DNA from 2 places in the Hippea alviniae EP5-r genome. Region 2 is predicted to be linked to the other one. Evidence: riboswitches for the same ligand, from Rfam matches in the RefSeq annotation. Region 2 holds a riboswitch; the other holds the start of a gene.

Region 1 (3,414 bases), 740 kb from region 2:
CTGCGGATATGGAAGGGTCGGCAAAGTTGTAGCAAAGGAAATGGAAAGATTTAAAAAACCTTTTGTAATAATAGAAGAAGACTCAGAAAAAGCCCATGAAGCAATAAATGAAGGATATCTAACAATAATAGGCAGCGCAACAGAAGAAGAGATATTAAAAAAAGCACGGGTTGACAAGGCTCAGGGTATAGCTTTAGTAATGGATTCAGACGCAGACAACTTATATACACTAATCACGGCAAAAGATGAGAACAGAAACATCTTAGCTGTTGCACGAGCAAACTCAGAAGATTCAGTTAAAAAATTCATAAAATTGGGCGCAAAAACCATATCACCATATCAATCAAGCGGATACGACATATCCCGAATGCTTATTTCACCCAGAACAGCCGAATTCGTTTCTATAGTAATGCAATCAGATAGAACCATTGAGATGGGTGAGTTCTATATAGGCAAAAATTCGCCCTATGCAGGCAAAAAAATTAAAGATACAGATATAAGAAGCAATTACAATATCATAATAATTGCCATGATAACAAAAAACAAAGAGACTATTTTTAACCCGAAAGCAAATTGCGTAATAGAAGAAGGCTCAACCCTAATCTGCGTTGGCACAAAAGAAGATATGGAAAAATTCGAAAGTAAACTCACTAATGAGACTTAAAGCAGAGCCTGTTTAAATTAAGCAAACTTGCAACGCCTGCTATTGTCGTTCCATAAAATATAACGATTCTGTTTTTGTTGTCCATTTTAGATACTCCTATTAACTCATCAATCGTGCCGTTTACTACACTTGAGCCTGTGATTAAAGCAACGAAGCTCTCTGCAACAACCTTTTTTGAAAATTCCCTGCCGTCTAAAATTTTCACACCATTAAAATCCTTTCCAATATTATCTTCGTCTAAATCGGCTATTTTTACATTATTAGCTGAGAAAACAGTTATCATGGAAGCCGCAAGGGCAGGCTGAAGTCCAACCATACCTATAGTTGTATTTTTACCCCATCTCCTGTAAAATCTCTCTGCCATTTCAGCTGCACATTGAGACGGCTCTTCATCCTTGCAGTGAATAGTTCCCCATGTCATATTCAAATGCCTTAAAACAGCGTTAATAGTGGCAACAACAACGGCTCTATTTCTGTTCGTTGAAAGTGAAAGCTTTAATACATCTTCAATATAACCTTCAAAATCGCTCGGCTCGTCGGTAAATGCCTGTCCTTTAGCAGATAAGAAATCAGCTTCTATAAGCACTTCTTTACCTTTAAGAAGAGGAAAATCGTCCCTTTCTGGTTTACCTATGGCTTCTTCTGGCTTTAAAGGTCTCATTTTAATCTGTATTTTCTTATTCAACAATCCATGATTCTCGACAATTTCCTTAAATTTAAAAAGAGCTTCTTCCAAAATACTCATTTTTTGATTCTCCCTTCTATAGTTAACAAGATTTCTAAATTCAAGGGCACTCTCCTTTCCAAAAAATCGGGAGGCATAAGCGTTTCCACTTATACCCTATCGGCCTTTAGCCATAGCTTCTTGCCTTAGGCTAAAAGGCTCGGAGATACCTATACTATACTGTTATACTTCCAATAATTCAAGGCTAATTTTAATTTATCAACCTGCTTGACTTAAAAAATATTTTATCCTAAAAACAAAAAAAGAAAAAGAAGGAGGTGCAAAATGAAAAAATTTTTAGTCTTAATTGCAGCAATATTTCTAAGCGTCCCTGCTTTTGGAAAATCGAAACAACCTGAATTCCTCGTAAAAAATGCCCTTAAATGCCCGCAGAAGGTTTATGGTGGTGGATTCTTGGTAAGAGAAGTGATACATCCAAAAAACGATGGAGTAAACCCTGGTTTTTCAACCTCTTACATAACCTTAAAACCACACTCAAAAACAGAACCGCATAAACTCACAAAAAGCGCTCAAGTGTATTACATTCTAAAAGGCGAAGCCATATTGCATATTGGCAACAAAACAGTTAAAGCAAAGCCAAACATGGCAATCTACATAGCACCAAATGTAATCCAATGGGCAGAGAATAAAAGCAACAGAGACTTTGTATTTCTATGCATAGTTTCTCCACCCTGGTATAAAAGTGAAGAGAAGGTGTTGAAGTAGGGATTCCTGAAGAGAGTTAAAACTTCTTGATATAAAATCACATTTAATTTATATTTATAAGTGAAATGGTTTTTCAAAAATCTATTAAGGTTATCATGTCAAACCACCAAAACAAAGAAAGGAGTATATGCCAATGGAGACACTAACTATCTGCGTGCCATTTTTTGCTCTTCCGGGATTAAAGGAAGAGTGCAACGAAGTTGTTGGCAATCAAAATCTTATTTTGAGAGACATTCTTGGATTAAACCCACTAAGAAAAGGTGAATACGAAAACGGCCCTTACCTTGAAGGATTCAACGCCGACGGAAAATTGGACTATGTATTTTACTTCGAAGAAGTTGAGAAAATCTTAGAGAAACAGCTCTACGACCAGATATACATTCTCTTTAGAGCAATTTATAAACCCTATCAAAAAGATGTTCAACATATCGTTGTTGGTTATTATAAGGTCGAAAACACTCAGGGCGTTGAGATAGCACCCGGTGTCTATTCAATAACAGGCACAGAAGCATACTTCGTTGATTACAATGATACACTTGACATTACTGACATCATTGTCGGATACAACCTGCAAGACTCAATAATGAAAAGCAATAGCCAGAATCACCCAGAATATAAAGATTGGGTCAACTCATGGCTTGAACATATAAAATCAAAAGAGAACAAACTTGAAGAGTATAAAGAGAGAAGCCTAAAACTCAGAGCATTAAAAACAGAAGAAAATTACAAAGATAAGATAAAGGATTGTCTATAAAAACAAGGAGGTAAAACTCAAATGGCTGTTGATATCTCCAAAAAGAGAACCGTCGCAATATGTGGCTCAGGTGGTTGTGGCAAGACAACCCTATGCGAAGATATCCTATTTCAGACGAAAAAGATAACAAGAAAAGGCTCAACAGACAAAGGCAATACAGTAATGGATTTTGATTCAGAAGAGATCGAAAGAAAAATCTCACTTCAGCTTGCAGTCGGATATACAGACCACAAAAAACACAGAATATATCTAATAGACACACCAGGGTATCATAATTTCATAGCGGATGCACTGTGCGGCATAAAGGCAGCAGACAGCACTGTAATGTTAATAGACATAAAAGATGGTCCTGATGCTCAGAACGAAAGACTGCTTGATGAAATAAAGAGAGAGAAAAAACCAACACTATTCTTCTTAAACGGCATAGACAAAGAAGACATACACCTTGACAAAACACTTCAATCAATCAAAGAAAACCTTTCAGAAAAAGCATTTCTTCTTCATCTGCCAATCTTTAAAGATAACAGCATCACAGGATATATCGAT
Region 2 (3,414 bases):
GGAGTTCTCAGGCCTTGTTGAAATCTCAAGCTCATACTCAAAACCAAATATATCCATAACATCTTGAACAAACTCAAGAACGCCTATTATCTCATCGTTCAACTGGTCAGGCCTGCAGAAGATATGGGCATCATCCTGTGTAAACTCCCTAACTCTTAAAAGCCCGTGCAATACACCGCTCTTTTCGTGTCTATGAACAACGCCAAGTTCAAAATAACGCTTTGGCAACTCTCTATAGCTTCTCTTTTTCGACTTGTAAACCTGAATATGCCCCAGACAGTTCATCGGCTTTATGCCAAAGCTCTGCCCGTCTATCTCGGTAAAATACATATTCTCTCTGTAATGGTCAAAATGGCCGCTTCTCTTCCATAGCTCCGTTCTCAATATCTCAGGACCTTTGACAAACTCATAACCTCTCTTTAGATGCTCTTTTCTTTCAAACTCCTCTATTAGATACCTGAGCATAGCACCTTTTGGATGCCATATGATAAGTCCGGGTCCGACTTCATCGTTTATACTGAATAAATCGAGCTGTCTACCCAGCTTTCTGTGGTCTCTTTTTTTGACTTCTTCCAAAAACTTAAGATACTTGTCCAAATCTTCTTTTGTTGCAAAAGCCGCACCATAAATGCGCTGAAGCATTGGGCGAGTCTCATCACCCTTAAAATAAGCACCCGCAACACTCAGAAGCTTAAAGTGTTTAAGATAACCCGTTGAAGGTATGTGTGGGCCTCTACATAAATCAACAAAATCGCCCTGCTGATACAGGCTCACAACATCTTCATCTATATCCTTCAAAATCTCAACTTTATACTCATCGCCCTTCTCTTCAAAGAGCTTAATCGCTTCTTCCTTTGGCATCTCGGTGCGCTCAAACTTGTAATTCGCACCGACTATCTTTTTCATCTCTTTTTCTATCTTCTTCAAATCTTCATCGGTTATAGTCCTGCCCACATCCATATCGTAATAAAAGCCGTTTTCAATTGCAGGACCTATGGCAAACTTGGCATTACCGAAAACATGCTGGACAGCCTGAGCCATTATATGAGCTGCAGAGTGTCTCAAAATCTCAAGGCCCTCTTCGGAATTTACACTTATAAACTCAACTTCTTTATCTTCATCAAGCGTACTATCAAGGTCTATTATCTTGCCGTCTATTTTAGCCGCAATAATATCCTTTAATTTATTCTTTTTAACATACTCCAAAAGATTGGTGCCTTTTTCTATTTTCATTATTTTCTCCAAAAATAAAAAATGGTGGGCGCAAGTGGTTTCGAACCACTGACCTCTTGCGCGTCAAGCAAGCGCTCTCCCCCTGAGCTATGCGCCCACATCATCCAAAAATCTGGCTTTTTGTTATCATTTTAGTCTTTCTTTGTCAAGAGAATATAGAAGCATAAATACCTTTACTTACGCTCAAAAACTTGTAATAATTGTAAAAAATCTCCGAGCCTTTTGGCCTAAGGCAAGAAGCTACGGCTAAAGGCCGATAGGGTATAAGTGGAAACGCTTATGCCTCCCGTGATTGGAAAGGAGTGCTGATTATGTATATCTCGCCTTCTTCTTAAAAATCACTAACATATCCAGACTAAAACCATCAAAGGAGAAAAAGTGATTTCTATCAACATCAAAAAGAGACTTGGGAATTTTAATCTATCGTTAAAGTTTGAGCTAAAAGCTTTCAAAAATATCATCTTTGGAGCATCTGGAAGCGGCAAATCATCGCTGCTTAAAATGATAGCAGGATTTTACGACCCGGATGATGGTCATATCATAATAAACAACAAAACCTTTTTCTCAAAAAAAGATAAGATTTCTCTGTCTATTCAGGCAAGAAGTGTCGGTTATCTGCCGCAAGAATATACACTATTTCCAAACATGAGCATAAGGGAAAACATAGAGTATGGATTAAAAAAACGCAAAATTAAAGACGAAATTGGTATCGAACAGATTGCTAAAAAGTTTGGAATTTTTGACTGTTTAAACAAATATCCTTACCAAATCTCTGGTGGTCAAAAACAGAGAACTGCTTTAGCGCGAGCGTTAATTGCAAAACCAAACCTGCTTCTGCTTGACGAACCATTCAGTGCACTTGATAAACCTACAAGAGAAGAGTTAAGAGAGCTCGTTTCTGAAATAGCCGATAGTTTCTCAATCCCTGTTCTATTCGTAACTCACGATTCCGAAGAAGCATTCGTCTTTGGCGACGAAGTGGTGGTTATAAAAGATGGAAAAGTTATAGAGTATGGAAAAAAGAACAAAATCTTTAATGAGCCTTTATTCATTGATACGGCAGAGCTATTGGACTTTTCAAACATATGGAAAATCAAAAGAATAGACAGCTCAACCGTAAGACTTGAAAACAACCTTAAACTTGTATGCAATCCAATTAAAAAAGCAGAGTTCTGTTGCATAAAACCAGAAAATGTAATGATTTTAAGAAAGGATATAGATACAAGCAACAAAGAAAACAGAATTGATGTCATTATAGAAAAAATCAATTTCAGGGGCCGATACATAAACCTTACCACAAAAACAGAAAACGGCTTTAAAATAAAAATTAACATACCGCCACATGTCTTGGATAAGATGAAATTAAAAAAGGGTGATTCTATAACGGTATCTTTAAAAAAAGATTCCCTAATCTTCTGCAGGAGGTTTAACGATGCTTAAACAAACTCTAAAAATCCTAACTGTTTTACTTTTTACCTTTTTAATAGCTAAAACATCAGCTTTAGCCGAGACACTTTACTGGTTTACAGGTGCTGCAGTTAAAAAACCAACGCTCGAGATAGCAGACATGTTTAACAAAACACGCAAAAACAAGGTTATCGTCATAGCTGGCGGGACAGGACAAGTCCTTCAGCAGATGATACTCTCAAACAAAGGCGATGTCTATGGTTGCATGGACCCTAAATTCTTTCAGATTGCAAAATCAAAAGGGCTCGTGGTTAAATATAAGAAATTTTTAAAGCTCATCCCTGTATTCGGAGTATCAGAAAAAGCCAAAGACAAAATACACACATTTTATGACCTGTTTAAAAACGACATAAAAATAGCAGCAGGAAACCCAAAGACTATGGCATTAGGAAAAACATATCTGTTTATATTGAACAGATTACCAGAGAATTTAAGAGAAAGGATGAAACAGAATGTAAAAATAGAAGCAGTCAATATATCTCAAATCATCAACTACATAAAGATGGGTATCGTCGATGCAGGCATACTGTTTAGGGCAACAGCCAAAGTAAACCATATCAAATATGTAAACATACCTTCAGAATACAACAAGATAAAAACGGCTTATCTTGCAGAGATGGTGTTTGGCAAAAACAAAAAGGCAAAAGATGAGCTATTTAACTTCATCTTGAAACATTTATATGTATTTGAAAAATACGGATACAAGGTAATCTT

What was found. A riboswitch is a leader RNA that binds a small molecule or an ion and turns the genes downstream of it on or off. The one in region 2 is predicted to bind molybdenum cofactor.
Region 1: linked by a shared signal. The riboswitch ahead of G415_RS0105235 (Rossmann-like domain-containing protein) and the one ahead of G415_RS09405 (ABC transporter ATP-binding protein) in region 2 are both predicted to bind molybdenum cofactor.

The regions. Positions count from the first base shown of each region.
Region 1 is NZ_ATUV01000001.1:1,009,285-1,012,698, forward strand. It holds gene G415_RS0105230 (potassium channel protein) at 1-664, shown strand, start outside; gene G415_RS0105235 (Rossmann-like domain-containing protein) at 651-1,409, opposite strand; molybdenum cofactor riboswitch at 1,445-1,566, opposite strand; gene G415_RS09950 (cupin domain-containing protein) at 1,674-2,114, shown strand; gene G415_RS0105245 (hypothetical protein) at 2,248-2,868, shown strand; gene fusA (elongation factor G) at 2,890-3,414, shown strand, end outside.
Region 2 is NZ_ATUV01000001.1:273,253-276,666, reverse strand. It holds gene thrS (threonine--tRNA ligase) at 1-1,233, opposite strand, end outside; tRNA gene G415_RS0101465 (tRNA-Val) at 1,256-1,330, opposite strand; molybdenum cofactor riboswitch at 1,433-1,552, shown strand; gene G415_RS09405 (ABC transporter ATP-binding protein) at 1,612-2,673, shown strand; gene G415_RS0101455 (substrate-binding domain-containing protein) at 2,666-3,414, shown strand, end outside.